2 regions of the Rhodococcus sp. IEGM 1354 genome follow, and region 2 is predicted to be linked to the other one. Evidence: predicted binding sites of a transcription regulator. Region 2 holds the regulator's gene; the other holds the start of a gene.
The links. Region 2 encodes HspR, which represses chaperone genes until heat shock. Its sites were predicted from a motif close to ANNTGAGTNNNNNNNACTCANNT; they were not measured.
Positions count from the first base shown of each region.

Region 1: clpB (ATP-dependent chaperone ClpB) is a predicted target of HspR. The motif match lies at 3,995-4,017, and genes of this name have one in related genera.

Region 1 is NZ_JASHKT010000009.1:13,569-22,698, forward strand. Features, by position in the region: gene QM588_RS18945 (cytochrome P450) at 1-923, opposite strand, end outside; gene QM588_RS18950 (TetR/AcrR family transcriptional regulator) at 1,019-1,594, shown strand; gene QM588_RS18955 (DUF2277 domain-containing protein) at 1,617-1,898, shown strand; gene QM588_RS18960 (hypothetical protein) at 2,006-2,680, shown strand; gene QM588_RS18965 (globin domain-containing protein) at 2,698-3,861, opposite strand; gene clpB (ATP-dependent chaperone ClpB) at 4,075-6,621, shown strand; gene QM588_RS18975 (DUF5666 domain-containing protein) at 6,723-7,694, shown strand; gene QM588_RS18980 (hypothetical protein) at 7,883-8,845, shown strand; gene QM588_RS18985 (LemA family protein) at 8,903-9,130, shown strand, end outside.
Region 2 is NZ_JASHKT010000001.1:889,208-898,337, forward strand. Features, by position in the region: gene treS (maltose alpha-D-glucosyltransferase) at 1-691, opposite strand, end outside; gene QM588_RS04425 (Pro-kumamolisin, activation domain family protein) at 1,008-1,508, shown strand; gene dnaK (molecular chaperone DnaK) at 1,810-3,654, shown strand; gene grpE (nucleotide exchange factor GrpE) at 3,651-4,310, shown strand; gene dnaJ (molecular chaperone DnaJ) at 4,342-5,517, shown strand; gene QM588_RS04445 (heat shock protein transcriptional repressor HspR) at 5,517-5,933, shown strand; gene QM588_RS04450 (FAD-binding oxidoreductase) at 6,109-6,855, shown strand; gene QM588_RS04455 (MarR family winged helix-turn-helix transcriptional regulator) at 6,885-7,286, opposite strand; gene QM588_RS04460 (MFS transporter) at 7,283-8,698, opposite strand; gene QM588_RS04465 (hypothetical protein) at 8,857-9,087, shown strand; gene rsgA (ribosome small subunit-dependent GTPase A) at 9,089-9,130, opposite strand, start outside.

The sequences.
Region 1 (9,130 bases), on a different contig from region 2:
TCGTCCACCTCGGCCCGGGCACGTTCGAAGACCTCGGGGTGGGTGGCCAGGAAGTACAGCGCGAAAGACAATGCACCAGAGGTGGTCTCGTGTCCGGCGATCAGGAACGTCAGAATCTGGTGGCCGATGTTGGCTTCGCTCAGGGCATTCGGGTTGTCGGCCTCGCGCGCCGCGTCCATCATGATCTGCAGTAGGTCGGTGAAGTCGCCGTCGGACTGTCGACGAGTACGGACGACGTCGGTGAGGACTTCGGCCAGGTACTTCTTGTTCTGCTCGTATCGGCGGTCCGATCGGGCGAACAGCGGGGCCGCGAACGCCGGGATCGACAGCAACGCCCGTCGCTGGTTGTACGTCAGTGCGCCGACCATCGCGGACACGAACGGGTGTGGTTCGGCGCGGGTGAACGAGCCGAAGCTGTAGCTGAATCCGGTGCGCCCGATGGTCTCGAGTGTCAGCTTCGTCATGTCCGAGGACACATCGGTCGTCGACGCGTCGCGCGAACGCTCGGTCCAATGCTCGACGAGATCGTCCGCGACGTTCACCATGATGTCGTGGTAGCCCCGCATGGCTCCTGCGGTGAACGCCGGCCGCAGCAGATCGTGGGCTCGTTGCCAATTGGGCTCGTGGTTGTAGGCGGTGAACAGGCCGTCGGCACCGATGTCGCGGAGGCGTTCGACGCCCGGCGGCAGGAACTTCTCGAAGCGGCGTTCGTCGCACAGGTCGCCGACCACGTCGGCACCCGAGGCGAAGACGAAACGCTTGCCGAGAATGTGGCGCTCGAACATCGGGCCGAGGCGGGCCGCCATGGTGGTCGAATCCTGGATCGGCGATCGTGGGTCGACGCCGATGACGTCGCCCACTATCGGCAATCGGTACGGCGGATGCGGCAGGACGCCGTCTCGCAGTGCGAATTCCGTCGACATGGCCGCTCCTTCGTCCCCGAACCGACTCATTGAACCGGTGTCAAATAGTGACCGTACTCACCGTTGAACTCGTGTCAAGTAAGGTTCGAAACCCCATGACCACACCTCGAAAACGCATGACACCGGAGCAGCGGCGTGCGCAGCTGATCGAGATCGGGTCGACCCTGTTCGCCGAACGTCCCTACGAGGACGTGTGGATCGAGGAAGTGGCAGACCTGGCCGGGGTCTCGCGGGGTCTGATGTACCACTACTTCCCGTCCAAGCGGGAGTTCTTCATCGAGATCGTGCGCACCGAATCCGAGCGCAACCTCGCCGTCACCGCCCCGGACCCCTCGTTGCCGATCCTCGAGCAGATAGCGGCCGGACTCGACGCCTACATCGCCTACACCGACGACCATGCGCACGGCGTCCGAGCGGTCAATCGAGGCGCCCTGCTCGGAGACGACCGCATCAACGACATCCTCACGCGCGAGTTCGACATTCAGCAGCAACGCATTCTCGACGCGCTGCCGGACGAGTTCCACGACGACGAGATGATCCGGGCCGCGTTACGCGGGTGGGTGGCTTTCGTTCGCGCGGTCTGTCACGACTGGGTGGAGCGCAGGACCCTGAAGAGGGAACAGGTTCGCGAGCTGTGCCTGAAGGCGATCGCGGGTCTTCTCGACGTGTGAGCTGCGGGTCTATCGTCGGAGAATGTGCCGAAACATCACCACCCTGCGGGGATTGGAACCACACGCCACCGACGAAGAGATCGAGGCTGCGGCGCGTCAGTACGTCCGCAAGATCAGTGGTGTTCAGAAGACGTCCGACGCCACCCGTGACGCGTTCGAGACGGCAGTCGCCGAGGTGACTGCCACGACGCATCGGCTGCTCGACGCCCTGCCGGACCGGCGTCAGCCGCCGCCGACGGTGCCGCCGCTCAGGCGTCCGGACGTGCAGGCTCGGATTGCCGCCAAGGCTGCCGCCGGGGCCTGACGCGCGCTAGCAGATCACTGCATCGAACGGATGGTTTTCCGCAGAATCGGACGCGGGATCGGGGTCGAGGGTGGCAAACTGGTCGAGTCAGGCGAAGGGGGGTGACCATGACCGATCGACGACGACGACGCACGTTCGATTCCCGAGACGGTGACGCCGAGGTCGCCGAGCCGCTGCTGCGAGCGGTGCTGTCCTACGCGCCCCGCGACGAGTCGCCGTTGCCCCATCCTTCCGAGGGCATCACCTTGCGGGCCGAGAACGGATCCGGTTCGATCCGCCTGGAATTGGCCATCGCCAACGAGCTCGGGGTAGGCATACCGGGGCCGTTCGGATCCAGATTCTACGAGTGTGGAACTTTCGAAGTTGTTGTGCCGCAACGAGACCAACGCGAGGGTGCGTTGTTGATGATTCATCTGCTCGAAGCCCAGGCTCCGCATCGATTCGAGTTCACCGCATCCATGCCTGCGTGCTGGGAGTTGCGGCTCGAGCGAGACGGCTCCGTATCGGTGCTCGACGGCACGGGCGACGCAGTGATATTCATCGGTCGCCCTTGGGCTTTCGACTCCGACCTTCACCCGGTGCACGTGTTTTACACCATCGAGAACGGCCTGTTGGTGCAGAATGTCGTAGCTACCTCCGACACCGGATACCCCATTCTCGTCGACCCCGATCCCGAGGCGATCATCACCGGAGACGGCAGGCTCGTCACCGAGAGCTGGACACCGCGGCTGGTTGTCGGCGGCATCGTCGAGGACCTCCCGCCGAGGTCGATCTCCGGCTGAAAGATGTTGTAGCGCAATCAGAACGGATCGTGCTGAATGTGCTCCATCGGAGTGCCGACCTTGCGTAGTGCGTACAGCGTGGTGCGCACCATCGACGGTGATCCGCAGATCTGAATCTGTCGATCGGCCCACGAGCCGAACCGCGTCACCACCTTGCCCACCGGCCCGTGCAACCGATGATGCATGCCCCACGGAAGTTCGCGCGTCGGACCCGAGTACCACCACGGATCCTCGAGCTCCTCGGTCACCGGCACCACCGTCAGCCACGGATTCGACAACGACAGCTGCCACAGTGTGTCGAGGTCGTAGAGGTCGCACGGATACGTCCCACTGACGAACAGATGCACCCGCGGATTGCTGCTGCGCTGGGCCATCTCCATGACCTGCGCGCGTAACGGTGCCAAACCGGTGCCCCCGGCGATCATCAACACGTCCTCGCCGATCGTGCGATCGACGTGCATGCCGCCCAGCGGCGGGCTGATCAGCCAACGGTCGCCGACAGTCGTTTCGGTGACCATCGCCGGTGATACCCAGCCCCCGGATACGCGTCGAACGTGGAACTCGATCTCGCCGTAGAGGTTGCTGGGAATGGCAGGGGACAGGTAGCGCCACAGTTTGGGCCGCTGCGGAATCTGCACACTGACGTACTGGCCGGGGAAGTAGGGAATCTCCCCGTCGGTCTTCAGTCGCACCACGGCCAGGTCGTCGAGCAAGCGGTGATGTTCGACGACGGTGGCACTCCAATACGGGGGCAGTTCGTCGTTGTCCGCGGCGGCGGCCATTGCGTTGCTCACCACGGTGAGGGCGTCTCGCCAGGCGGTTTCGACCTCGTCGGTCCACATCTCGGTGCCGGCGAAGCTCCGGAACGCGCTGATCAGCGCCGAACTCCCCGCCCGGAAGTGTGCTCCGGAGATTCCGTGCTTGCGGTGATCCCGGCCCAGCTGTTCGAGGAACGGCTCGACGCGGTCGGCGTCGTCCAGATTGTCGAAGATGTACCCCAGTGCCAGGACGAAATGCTCGCGCAATGCGTCCATCGATGCCGGGAAGAGGGAACGGAAGTCGGGATACTCGGCGAAAAGGTGAGCGTAGAACGACCGGGACAGCTGTTCGGGACCGTTCGGTGCAGCCACTACCGACTTGAATCCGGTGCGGACCAGGGAGACCGTGCGTGCGTCGAGCAACCTCCACCCCCACCGATTGACACCTTCGACCGTCACCAAAGTAGACCGATCGAGACTTTCGCGCATCAGGGCTGCGCCCTCGTGCGCGTCTTGCGCCCCTCCAGGTACGCAAAACGCGCACGAGAAAAATCAAGGTTGAGCGGAACAGACTCAACTTGTCTATGGTTGTACCCAGCGACACGCTCGAACCCCACACTGGAAAGAAGGTGACCGGTGGACAGTTTCACTCCCACCACGAAGTCGCAGGCAGCACTTTCCGCTGCCCTGCAGGCCGCATCCGCGGCCGGTAACCCGGATATTCGTCCGGCACATTTGTTGGTGGCGTTGCTCGATCAGACCGACGGCATCGCCACACCACTGCTGAAGGCCGTCGGCGTCGACCCTGCAACGGTGCGTCGAGAAGCGCAGAACCTCGTCGACCGCCTGCCCTCGGCATCCGGTTCGACCACCACTCCGCAACTCGGCCGTGAAACCCTCGCCGCGATCACCGCAGCGCAGCACCTGGCCACCGAACTCGACGACGAGTTCGTCTCCACCGAGCACCTCATGGTGGGTCTCGCGACAGGAAACGACGACGTCGCCAAGCTCCTCTCCGGACACGGTGCCGGAGCCAACGAGCTGCGCGACGCGTTTCAAGCCGTACGGGGCAGCGCTCGGGTGACCAGCGCGGATCCGGAGAACACCTATCAGGCGCTGGAGAAGTACAGCACCGACCTGACGGCGCTCGCGCGAGAAGGCAAGCTCGATCCCGTCATCGGACGCGACACCGAGATCCGCCGCGTCGTCCAGGTGCTGTCCCGGCGCACCAAGAACAACCCGGTGCTCATCGGCGAACCAGGCGTCGGCAAGACGGCCATCGTCGAAGGACTCGCGCAGCGCGTCATCGCGGGAGATGTTCCGGAGAGCCTGCGCGGCAAGACCGTCGTCTCCCTCGACCTCGGTTCCATGGTCGCGGGCGCGAAGTTCCGCGGTGAGTTCGAGGAACGGCTCAAGGCCGTGCTCGACGACATCAAGAACTCCGCCGGTCAGGTGATCACGTTCATCGACGAGCTGCACACCATCGTCGGCGCCGGCGCGACCGGCGAATCCGCGATGGACGCGGGCAACATGATCAAGCCCATGCTTGCTCGTGGCGAACTGCGTCTCGTCGGTGCGACCACCCTCGAGGAGTACCGCAAGTACATCGAAAAGGATGCCGCCCTCGAACGCCGATTCCAGCAGGTCTACGTCGGTGAGCCCTCGGTCGAGGACACCGTCGGCATCCTGCGCGGGCTCAAGGAACGTTACGAGGTGCACCACGGTGTCCGAATCACGGACTCCGCCCTGGTCGCCGCGGCAACCCTCAGCGACCGGTACATCACGGCCCGGTTCCTGCCCGACAAGGCCATCGACCTCGTCGACGAGGCCGCGTCGCGGCTGCGCATGGAGATCGACTCGCGCCCCGTCGAGATCGACGAGGTCGAACGTGCTGTCCGTCGCCTCGAGATCGAGGAGATGGCACTGGCCAAGGAGACCGACGACGCGTCGAAGGCCCGGCTGGACAAGCTGCGCCAGGAACTCGCCGACCTGCAGGAGAAGTTGGCCCAGCTCAGCACGCGGTGGCAGAACGAGAAGAACGCCATCGACTCGGTGCGAGCACTGAAGGAGGAGCTCGAGAACCTGCGCGGCGAATCCGATCGCGCCGAACGGGACGGCGATCTCGGCAAGGCCGCCGAACTTCGGTACGGCCGGATCCCGACCTTGGAGAAGGAACTCGCGGCCAAGACCGAGGACTCACCTGCCCAGGGCGACGTGATGCTCAAGGAGGAGGTGGGCCCGGACGACGTCGCCGACGTGGTGGCGGCCTGGACCGGAATTCCGGCAGGCCGGATGCTGGAAGGCGAGACCGCCAAACTGCTACGGATGGAAGACGAGCTCGGCAAGCGAGTCGTCGGACAGAAAGATGCAGTACAGGCGGTGTCCGACGCCGTCCGACGCTCCCGCGCCGGGGTGGCCGACCCGAACCGTCCGACAGGCTCGTTCTTGTTCCTCGGACCCACCGGCGTCGGTAAGACCGAGCTCGCGAAAGCGTTGGCGGAGTTCCTCTTCGACGACGAACGCGCGATGGTGCGCATCGACATGAGCGAGTACAGCGAAAAGCACGCCGTCGCACGCCTGGTCGGTGCACCTCCGGGCTACGTGGGCTACGAGGCCGGCGGCCAGCTGACCGAGGCGGTCCGCAGGCGTCCGTACACCGTGGTGCTCTTCGACGAGGTCGAAAAGGCGCACCCCGATGTGTTCGACATCCTGCTGGCCGTATTGGACGAAGGCAGGCTCACGGACGGTCAGGGCCGGACCGTCGACTTCCGCAACACAATCCTGATCCTTACCTCCAATCTCGGTGCCGGCGGTACCAAGGAGCAGGTCATGGACGCGGTGCGTCGTTCGTTCAAGCCCGAGTTCGTCAATCGACTCGACGACGTCGTCGTGTTCGACGCATTGTCCGAGGACCAGCTCGAGTCGATCGTCGACATCCAGCTCGGCTTCCTCGCCAAGCGTCTGGCCGCTCGACGGCTGACGCTGGAGGTGTCGTCGCCGGCGAAGATGTGGCTCGCGGCCCGCGGCTACGACCCGCTGTACGGCGCGCGGCCGCTGCGTCGACTGATCCAGCAGGCCATCGGCGATCAACTGGCGAAATTGCTGCTCGCCGGGGATGTGCACGACGGTGACGTGGTGTCGGTCAACTCGAGCCCGGACGGCGAACGCCTCATCCTGGGCTAGCGCCCCGAGCCGGCAATCAGCCCGAACAGGCCCGCACGACACCTCGTGCGGGCCTGCGGCGTTGTCACTGCGGTCGTTCTCGGCGTGGGTACCCTCGTGGAATGACAAATCCGGACGACCCGCGAGCACCCCGAGATCGCGATCAGGACGCGGCGCAGCAGCCGGAGTCATCCCATCCCGAGTCATCCCAGCCGACCGAGGACTACGGGCACCCAGGTGCCCAGCAGTACCCGAATGCGCAGCAGTACCCGGATGCGCAGCAGTACCCGGATGCGCAGCAGTACCCGGATCCCCAGCACTACCCGGGCGCTCAGCCGACGGAGGCGTATCCGACCCAGGCCTACGGCAACCCCGACCCGCAGGCTTATCCGCCGGGCTACCAGCCGACGCAGGCTTTCCCGCCCTTCGACCCGGCGCAGCAGGCGGCCGCGAACCAGGCCTACGGCCAGGCCCCGGGATACGACACCCAGCAGTACGGCCACACCCAGCAGTACAGCCACACCCAGCAGTTCGGACAACCGCAGCAGTTCGGACAACCGCAGCAGTTCGGGGATACGCCGCCGCCGGAGGAGCCGTTCGTGGCCGAACCCGGCAGGAAGGGTCCGCGTCCGTGGCTGCTGGTGTTGCTCTGGTTCGTGGTGTTGGCGGTTGTCGTCGTCGCGGGGATCGCGTTTCTGGGCGGACGGTCGGACGAACCGAGCTCCGCCACGGCACCGTCCACCTCCATCCGGCCCTCGCCGTCCAGCGCGCCCACGACCACGCCGCGGCCCACTGAATCGGGTGCGACAACTACACCCGAGCTCATCCCGGGTGGAATTCCAGAGATCCTCGGCCAGCTCGGCTCGTCGGCAGGCACGATCAACGCCAACGACGGTTCGACGTTGACGCTCGACGGCCTCGACGGCGCTCCGGTCACGGTGCAGACCACACCGCAGACCCAGATAATCTCGTTGTCCGGTAGCGATCTGGCGTCGTTGACCGTCGGTGCTTTCGTCGTGGTGCAGGGAGAAGCCGTCGAGAACGGAATCATCCGTGCGAACGTCATCGTCGAGACTCCCAAGCTCGGGGGGTAACGGCGGGAGTGGAGCCTGCGGAATGACCATGAGGTCCGGCGGGAGTGGAGCCTGCGGAATGACCCTGAGGTCCGGCGGGAGTGGAGCCTGCGGAATGACCCTCGTATCCCGTGCGGCTCCTATGACCGTTCCCAGGAGTCAGCGGCCGTGGACGGGCGCGAGGTGGAAGTCGATTAAGGTGGTTCGCGATGACGGCAATGTGGTTCGGCCTGGCGGTAATTGCACTCGTGGGCGCAGCAGCGCTGCTCTACATCGACCGATCCAAGCGAGATAGATCCGGGCGGGTACGGCAGATGTGGGCCAAGGCCCAGGGGTACGAGTACCGACCCCATGACCGAGAGCTGGTCACCCAGTTCTCGCGCGCCGCGCTGTCCAAGCCCGAATTCGACGTGGCTCTCGGCGTCGTCACGGGAGTTCGGCGAGGTGAGGAGTTCGTGCTCTTCGACGTCGAGGAGACGGGCACCATCGTGGCCGTGCAGCGTTCCGTCGGCTCCGATGTCGACATCGATCTGAGGCCCCGCTCGACGCCACCTCCGCGCGACGAGGACATGCAACTCCTCGGGTCCATCGGACCTCGGGTCGTCTTCGCCACCGACGTCGACATCGCTCGTCGCGTCTGTGACCAGCGGATGGCGGCGTTCACCGAGTCGATTCCCGAGAATCTGCAGCTGTTGTGGAGTGAACACGACTGGACTCTCGGATCGATGCCCCTGAGTAGTTCGGGGCGCGATTGGGATGCCGCGATCGATGCGGTCGCGCGATTGTCCGGGATGCTGCACGTTCTGCCACCGGTACGCGGTAGCGCCGCGTACGGCTCGCGACCGGGCGGCGGTGAGTCCGTCCGTGATCGAAGCGATCCGGGTCGGCCATTGGTGCAGGAGCCGCGCGTCGGGCCGCCCCGCAACCAGCAGTCCGCAAACGTCCCGCCGCGCAGCGTAGAACCGCGCAGCGCAGAACCGCGCGGTGTCGAGACGAGGAGTCCCGTTGCCGATTCTCGTCCGCAGGAGGCGAGTCGACGGCCGAGTCCGCCGAGGCTCGATCAGAGCGGCCCGCAGGCCCCGCGATCGGTGAATCCGGTGCGACCGGTACCGCGCCCGCCCGTGTCCCGTCCGATTCCGTTCGATGCGGATCGGCGACGCAACCAACCCTGATCATTCTCGGGCGTGCCTACCGGCCTCGGCGGCCGGGCACCGTTAAATTCGTACCTCGTGACGGTTTTCTCGGGCGTTGTGGTCCTCGTGCTGGTACTCGTCGTGGTCGGTTATGTCCTGCGTGTGGTGCGCCGCCTCGCGCGGTACCGCGGTCTGGCCGAGCAGAGTGCACGGCTCGTCGACGTCGAGCTCGAGCGTCGATACGTGCAACTGCAGCCGTTTCTGACTGCGGCCGAGTCGGCTGACCTGTCGGGTGACCTGCTGCGTCAGCTAGCCGGAGCGCGT
Region 2 (9,130 bases):
GGTGCCAGTCCTGCGGCTCGATCTCGACCATGTGGTAAATGCCGGGGTAATCGGCGACGGCCATCTCGGCCAGCCGGAAATCCGCACCCTTACCGGTGTGGCCGGGAACGATGTCGTCGATGACGATGCCGTCGTACGCGGCGGCCACGACGCACAGGCGTCGGAACTCTTCTTCCGAGCCGAAGGCGGGGTCTATCTGCATACCAATGCGGTCGAAGTGGCCGTCGACGGACGGGGTGGGACGCCACCCGTGGATGCCGCCCGCCACCTTCACCGGTCCGGTGTGCACGGCGGTGACGCCGATTTCGGAGAACGCCTGCCACAACTTCTCGTCACCGAGGGTGCTCAGGAAGCTGGTCTGCGGAGCGTTGATCACCGAGATGGGGTAGGCGGTGAACCAGACGGGTGCTCGCTCGACGGCAGCACGCGGGTCGGGATCGGCATACGGGTTCTGCCACATGCTGCCCTTGCCCGACAGCTGTTCGGCAATGAGCTTGGCATCTCGCAGCATCGACTGTTCGGTGAGCCAGTCCACGTACTCGGGATTGGACGCGACCGGCTCGCTGTCCGGTGTGGGACCACTACTTCGGTTCGCACGGCGCACGGACGGACGAAGCGGTTTCGGCCGAGCCGGGTAGAACTTCTCGTCGTAGGTGATCTCGCTCGGTTCGTGCTGCACTTCGGGATCCATGTGCCTCCGTAGCCTCGCTTTTCCTCAACCCTACGTAGGGCGCGGCCGATCCGCAGGGTTGTGGTTCCCCTCTTCTTCGGCCAGCGAAACCTAGCGTGTGGGCGCGCCGGGCCCGGCCGGTCGATCGGTGAGAGTCGGCCGAATCACACGAATGTCATTCGGCCCGACCGGTTTTGTTCGATATGCGAACGTCATCGAATCGAGACCGCCTGGTGTGGAATGTCTGAATCGGATAGGCCATAGTGAGGAAGTACCAACTGTCCCTTCAGTCACATCAGACTCACGGGTCACATCCCCTCAGTCACAGGAGTTGTCCATGCGACGTCTTGCCCGCACATCGATCCTGGCCTCGACGGCCGCCCTGGCCGCCGGCATCGGTGCGGTCGTCCTCGTACCCATGGCCTCGGCCGAGCCCGAGACCGAGCCCGCGATGCCACTCGGCTCCGCAGTTCTCGAAAGCCCCGACCTGGTCGTCTCGATCGCCACTGTCTGCGACACCGCAGTCGAGAAGGCCCCCGAGGGCGGCGTCGTCGCACTGCAGGTCAAGGTCGAGAACAAGGGTGCCGACGACGCGTCGAACGTCAACGTCAACTACGGCGCGCTGCCGGGTCTGCAGGGTCAGAACACCGAGAAGACCATCAAGGCGGGCGAGGCAATGACCTACACCGTGCCGTCGGCCGATCGCGAATGGGTCGCTCGCCCCGCCGGCGCAGCTGCCTTCGCCAGCGCACTCGACGCCGACTTCATGAACAACATCACCGGTGGACTACTCAGCTACAGCTGCATCCCCGCACCCGCCGAGGATCCTGCCGAGTAATTCTCGTTCCGTACTTTCTCTCCCGCTGCGCCGCGACGATCCACCGGATCGTCGCGGCGTACTGCTGTGGAGGGGCTTCGCCCCATGTGAGTGGAACTTCGGTACCTGCTACGAGTTTCCACTCACATGCGGCGCAGCCGCTCCCCGGGAACAAATTCGCCACACCCTCCGTTGTGCAGGTCAGCAGCCTTGAGTGGATGAGGCTCAAGTTGGAAGTTGACGCGACAGATCGCGTTATGCAAACTTGAGTGGAGTTCGCTCACCCAGGGACTGAATCCACGCAATAACAGGAGGAAACATTATGGCTCGTGCGGTCGGTATCGACCTCGGGACCACCAACTCGGTCGTGTCCGTCCTCGAGGGCGGCGAACCGGTTGTCGTCGCCAACTCCGAGGGATCACGCACCACCCCGTCGATCGTCGCTTTCGCCAAGAACGGTGAAGTGCTGGTCGGCCAGCCCGCGAAGAACCAGGCGGTCACCAACGTCGACCGCACGATTCGTTCCGTGAAGCGCCACGTCGGCACGGACTGGACCGTGGAGATCGACGGTAAGAAGTACACCCCTCAGGAAATCTCCGCGCGCACGCTGCAGAAGCTCAAGCGCGACGCCGAGGCCTACCTGGGTGAAGAAATCACCGACGCGGTCATCACCGTTCCCGCGTACTTCGAGGACGCACAGCGTCAGGCCACGAAAGAAGCCGGCCAGATCGCCGGCCTCAACGTCCTGCGCATCGTCAACGAGCCCACCGCGGCTGCTCTCGCATACGGCCTGGACAAGGGCGACAGCGAGCAGACCATTCTCGTGTTCGACCTCGGTGGCGGCACGTTCGACGTCTCGCTGCTGGAAATCGGCGACGGCGTCGTCGAGGTCCGTGCGACGTCCGGTGACAACCACCTCGGTGGCGACGACTGGGACGAGCGCATCGTGACCTGGCTCGTCGACAAGTTCAAGGCTCAGAACGGCATCGATCTGACCAAGGACAAGATGGCGCTGCAGCGTCTGCGTGAGGCCGCCGAGAAGGCGAAGATCGAACTGTCCTCCGGGCAGAGCACCTCGATCAACCTCCCGTACATCACGGTCGACGCGGACAAGAACCCGCTCTTCCTCGACGAGCAGCTCAGCCGCTCGGAGTTCCAGAAGATCACCTCCGATCTGCTCGACCGCACCCGTGCGCCGTTCCAGGCAGTGGTCAAGGACTCCGGCATCGCCGTCAAGGACATCGACCACGTCGTGCTCGTCGGTGGTTCGACGCGTATGCCCGCAGTCTCCGAGCTGGTCAAGGAACTCTCCGGTGGACGCGAGCCCAACAAGGGCGTCAACCCGGACGAGGTCGTGGCCGTCGGTGCTGCACTGCAGGCCGGTGTCCTCAAGGGTGAGGTCAAGGACGTTCTGCTCCTCGACGTCACGCCGCTGTCCCTCGGTATCGAAACCAAGGGTGGCGTCATGACCAAGCTCATCGAGCGCAACACCACCATCCCGACGAAGCGTTCCGAGACCTTCACCACCGCTGACGACAATCAGCCCTCGGTGCAGATCCAGGTCTTCCAGGGTGAGCGCGAGATCGCCTCGCACAACAAGCTCCTCGGCTCCTTCGAGCTGACCGAGCTGCCCCCGGCTCCTCGCGGCGTCCCGCAGATCGAGGTCACCTTCGACATCGACGCCAACGGCATCGTGCACGTCACGGCCAAGGACAAGGGCACCGGCAAGGAAAACACGATCAAGATCCAGGACGGCTCCGGCTTGTCCAAGGAAGAGATCGACCGCATGGTCGCCGACGCGGAAGCTCACGCAGACGAGGACAAGGCTCGTCGCGAAGAGGCCGAGGTCCGCAACCAGGCCGAGTCCCTCGTCCACCAGACGGAGAAGTTCGTCAAGGACAACGAGGACAAGGTCGACGCCGAGCTCAAGGGCCGCGTCGAAACCGCCATCGCCGACGCCAAGACGGCTCTCGCGGGCAGCGACATCTCGGCAGTCAAGACCGCCGTGGAGAAGCTGTCGAGCGAGTCGCAGGCTCTCGGCACCGCCATCTACGAGGCTCAGGCCAAGGAGCAGGGTGGCGCAGAGGGTGGCGCGCAGGCAGCTGACGACGGTGTAGTCGACGCAGAGGTTGTCGACGAGCCCGCCGACGACACGGACAAGAAGTGACGTCCGACAACACCGAGCAGGAACCGGTCACTTTCGTGGACAAGCGAAAGATCGATCCCGAGACCGGTGAAGTACGGGAAGGTGACGCAGTTCCCGAGCCCCTCGCGGGCACCGGAACTGCGCCCCAGCCCGGCTCGGTTGACGCAGGGAACGGCGATGCAGAGATCGACGCCGAGGTAGTGGAAGACCCGCGTGACACGAAGGTTGCAGAACTCACCGCAGATCTGCAGCGCGTGTCGGCGGAGTACGCCAATTACCGTCGTCGCACGGATCGCGAGAAGCAGTCGGGAGCGGAGAACGCGAAGGCGTCCGTCGTGTCCCAGTTGCTCCCCGTCCTCGACGATCTGGAGCGAGCTCGCCAGCACGGCGATCTCGAAACCGGACCGCTCAAGTCCGTGGCGGACAAGTTGGCGGGGGTGTTCTCGAACATCGGTTTGAGCACCTTCGGGGCCGAGGGCGACGCCTTCGACCCGGCCATCCACGAGGCCGTCTCCCATGAGGGCGATGGCAGCAATCCGGTCGTCGGCACGCTGATGCGTCCGGGCTACAAGCTCGGCGAGCGCGTGCTGCGTACCGCGATGGTCGGTGTGGTCGACAGTGCTTCCGAGGGCACAGCAACAGAAGAATCGGACGCACCCGCGTCCGACGAGCAGTAAAAAGAAATAGCGCGAGAGGAGGAAACGCCCGGTGAGCCAGCGGGAGTGGATCGAGAAGGACTTCTACAAGGAGCTGGGCGTTTCCTCCAGCGCTACTGCAGAAGAGATCAAGAAGGCGTACCGAAAGTTGGCGCGGGACAACCATCCCGACGCCAATCCCGGTAACGCCGCGGCCGAGAACAAGTTCAAAGCGGTCAGCGAGGCGCACGCCGTTCTCGCCGACCCGGCCAAACGCAAGGAATACGACGAGGCCAGGCGGCTGTTCGCGTCCGGCGGCTTCGGTAGCCGCGCCGGCGGTGGGTTCTCACCCGGTGCCGGTGGATTCGGCGGCGGTGGTCAGAGCTTCGACGTCGGCGACATCTTCGGTCAGGCCGGCGGCGACGGCGGCATCGGCGACCTCTTCGGTGGACTGTTCAATCGCGGCGCTGCGCAGCAGCGCCCGCAGAGCAACCGTCCCCGACGCGGCAGCGACGTCGAGACCGAGACCTCGCTGCAGTTCCGTGAGGCAGCGCTGGGCGTGACGGTTCCGTTGCGGTTGACCAGTCCGTCCTCGTGCACCACGTGCCACGGCAGCGGTGCCAAGCCGGGAACCAGCCCGCGGGTCTGCCCCAAGTGCAACGGCCAGGGTGTCGTCAACCGAAACCAAGGCGCGTTCGGCTTCAGTGAGCCGTGTGACGACTGCCGCGGTACCGGATCCATCATCGACGACCCGTGCGTCGATTGCCGCGGCACCGGAGTGCAGAACCGCACCCGCACCATCACCGTGCGCGTACCGGCCGGCATCAGCGACGGCCAGAAAGTACGACTCGCAGGCCAAGGCGAAGCCGGCCTCCGCGGAGCACCGTCGGGCGACCTGTTCGTCACCGTTCGGGTCAAGCCCGACAAGGTCTTCGGCCGCACCGGCGACGACCTCACGGTAACCGTGCCGGTCAGCTACGGCGAACTGGTCCTCGGCACCACACTGTCGGTGCCCACCCTCGAAGGACGCGTCGGCGTGAAAGTGCCACCGGGAACCGTCGACGGGCGAGTGCTGCGGGTGCGCGGACGCGGTATCCCGAAGAAATCCGGCACCGGCGATCTGATGGTGACCGTCAAAGTTGCCGTGCCGCAGAAACTCGACGATGCTGCTACCGACGCTCTGAAGAACTATCTGGAAGCCGAGAAGGCCAGCGGATTCGACCCGCGGGCCGGGTGGGCAGGTGTGTGATGTCGGTCCCTCCCGAGGGCGGTTCCGCGAAAGCCGGTGGAGTGCAAGGTGATCCCGACGCGCAGATCTTCGTGATCTCCGTCGCGGCTCAGCTGGCCGGTATGCATGCGCAGACCTTGCGTACCTACGACAGGCTCGGGCTGGTCACCCCGCACCGCACGACCGGCGGCGGGCGACGCTACTCCCCGCGTGACGTCGCACTGCTTCGTGAAGTGCAGCGACTCTCGCAGGACGAGGGCGTCAACCTCGCCGGCATCAAGCGCATCATCGAGCTCACCAATCAGGTCGAGGCCCTGCAGGCCCGGGTCTCGGAACTGGCGCAGGAGGTAGCGAACGTGCACGCGAGCTATCGCCGGGACCTGGTGCCGATCCAACGCAACGCCCTGGTGGTCTGGAAGCCGAAACACCAGCGTTAGGTTCGCCGCCTTCCCCCCGGCAAACGCGCGCGCATTTGTCAGGTGCGCGCAGATTTGCCGCGATTCGGTCACTATTCCGCGCGCGTTCAGCAAACGCGCGCGCGTTTGCGGCACCGGCAGTGGCGAACCCCGCGCGTTTGCGAGACACCCGGCATCGACCCCTATCCTGGTCCGCATGCAGGCGTGGAATTCGACAGTCGTTCAGTACCATCGCCTTCGGAACGACCTCGCGGTCATCAGGCTCGAGGGCGACGCGATTCCATTCAGGGCCGGGCAGTCGGTGTCCGTGACAGTTCCTCAGAACGCTGCTCTGACGCGTCGATATTCGCCCGCCCTGCCGCCGTCGCTGGACGGCAAGCTCGAGTTCCACGTGCGCGCGGTACCCGCGGGGTGGGTGAGCGGATCGATCGTCAACGAGACGCGGCCCGGTCATGTCTGGCAGATCAGCGATCCGCGGGGCGGTCTGCACGTCGACGACTCGGGTCGCGACGTCGTCATGATCGCAGGCGGAACCGGCCTCGCCCCGTTGCGCGCAATTCTGCTCGATCTCACGCGCTGGGAGCGGCCGCCGAACGTGACGCTGTTCTTCGGCGGCAAGTCGCCGCGCGATCTCTATGCAAGCGACATGCTGTGGTTGATGGCGTCCGAGTTGCCGTGGCTCACGGTTGTTCCCGTCGTCGATCAACTGCACGAGCCGTGGGCCTCGGACCGCTGGAACGATCGTATTCACGACGAAATAGGTTCCAGCACATCCTTCTTCGAGCCGGAGCACTGCTGGGAGGGTGCCATCGCCGACGTCGTCGCGGTGCAGGGCCCGTTTCCCGACAGTCAGATCCTGGTGTGTGGTTCACCCGGCATGGAGGCCGCCACCGTGCGCGCCCTGGTCGAGATCGGAACCCCGCTTGCAGACATCCGCCGCTGAAGCCGAAGCCGAAGCACCGTCCCACCACATCAGGGCAGTCCCAATATCCGACGCAGATGCGCCAGGTCCTCCGGCGGTAGTGCCGTGAATTCCGGCGGCGGGGCGTCGGCGATCGTGCGGGCTTTCTCGGCGAGGCGGCGTCCGGCGTCGGTGAGTCCGATGATGCGTCGTCGACGATCGTCGGGGTCCTCGGTGCGCACCACCAGGTCTCGCTGTTCGAGTTCGCGCACGTTCAGCGACACGTAGGGCACGTCGGAGGCGAGCAGGTCGGCGAGTTCGGTGACCGTCCGATCGCCGCCCAACAGCTTGATCAGCAGTTTCGCCCGCAGGAAGCTCATTCCGGTGGCCTCCGCGACGGCCCGTCGAGTGTCGTGTACCTCGAGCATCAGCGCTCGCATCTCGCGCCAGATCTGCGCTGCGTCGCTGCTCATACGAGCACCGGCTGATCGATACGCTCGGCGGTCGATCGGGCCCACCGGCCGGTGGTGACGATGGCGAGGACGGTGACGACCACCCCGGCACCGGCGATGACGAACCAGGCGGGCACGGCGGCGGCGGTGAAGCCGTCGGAGATCTCTCCGACGATGCTCGCGGTGACGATCGAGCCCATGACGGCGACGCCGAGCGACTGACCCACCTGCCTGCTGGTCGACGCGATGGCCGATGCCACGCCGGCTTGGCTGCGCGGCATCCCGGACACAGCGGTGTTGGTGATCGGGGCGTTGACCATGCCGAAGGAGATTCCGAAGATCACATACGCCGTCGCGAGCCAGGCAAAGGACGTCGTGGGCGTCGTTCTGGTGAGCATCAGCGCCGAGATCACGAAGCCGAGGCCGGCCACGAGCAGGGGGATGCGAGCCCCGAGGGTGCCGACGATGCGTCCCGATATCGGCGCGAAGATCAGCGTCATCAGTGCCATCGGCAGAGTGTAGAGACCCGCGTGCAGAGGTGAGTAGCCGCGAACGTCCTGCAGGTACAGCGTGTTGAGGAACAGGAACCCGCCGAGGGACGCGAACGCACACACGGCGATTACCGTAGCGCCACTGAACGGCGCACTGCGGAAGAACTTCAGCTGGATCAGCGGTTCCTCGATTCGCGATTCGACCACCAGCAGCCCGACGAGAGAGCCGATCGCGACGGCACCCGTGAACACGATCAGCGGTGATCCCCAACCCTTCGCGGGACCTTCGATGATGGTGAAGACCAGGGACGCGAGGAACGCGAAGATGAGGAACTGACCTACCGGATCGAACTTCCGCGCGTGCTCGGCCTTGGATTCCGGGACGAACTTCAGTGTCATCGCCAAAGCGAAGATCCCGACGGGGACGTTGATCCAGAAGATGGACTGCCAGCCGGCGCTGGTGACGAGCACGCCGCCGAGTGCCGGTCCCGCAGACATCGAGATTCCGACGACGGCACCCCACATGCCGATCGCGCCGGCGCGCTCTTTGGGGTCGGTGAAGGTGTTGGTGATGATCGACATCGCGACGGGATTCATCATCGAGCCGCCGATGGCCTGCAGCATCCGGAAGGCGATGAGCCAGCCCAGCGACGGTGCGACGCTGCACAGCAGCGAGCCGAGCACGAACGTTCCGGTGCCGATCAGGAAGAAGCGTTTGCGGCCGTACTTGTCGGCCATCGAGCCGCCGAGCATCAGCAGAGATGCCACGACCAGCGTGTATGCATCGATGATCCATTGCAGACCCGATACCGATGCATTCAGATCTGCGCGCATCGACGGCAGCGCTACGTTGACGATCGTGTTGTCGGTGCTGACGAGAAACAGGCTCAGGCAGCAGATCCCGAGCACGAGATATCGGTGTCGTCGAGTCAGCTCGGTCACGTGCACCTCCGCATATTTGCTTGTACATCTACAACTATTACATGAGTACTCCTAACTTGTTCGCCGAGCAAGTGGCGTCGGGCCGGTCGGTGCCCGATAGGGTGTGTGTCACAGACTTGCTCGACCCCCGATACCTGCTCGGTGAATGGAGAACAACAGTGGCTTCCGAGATCGCACCAGGCGACCTGGTTCAGGCGTCCGGGCACGCAGGCCCGTGGAAGGTGCTCGAGATTCGTCAGGGGTTGGCGTTGCTCGAGCATCACGACGGGCATCGGCTGTCGGTCCGTACGACGACGGTCGAGGTGGTGCGCAAGGCGTCGCCGCGCGAGGGCTCGGCTCCGCTGGAAGAGGCGGAGTCCGAGAGCCCCTCGCTGTTCGACGAGAGCTGACCTAGCGCCGCCCACCGTCGGCTGCGTATTTCTGCCGTAGCGA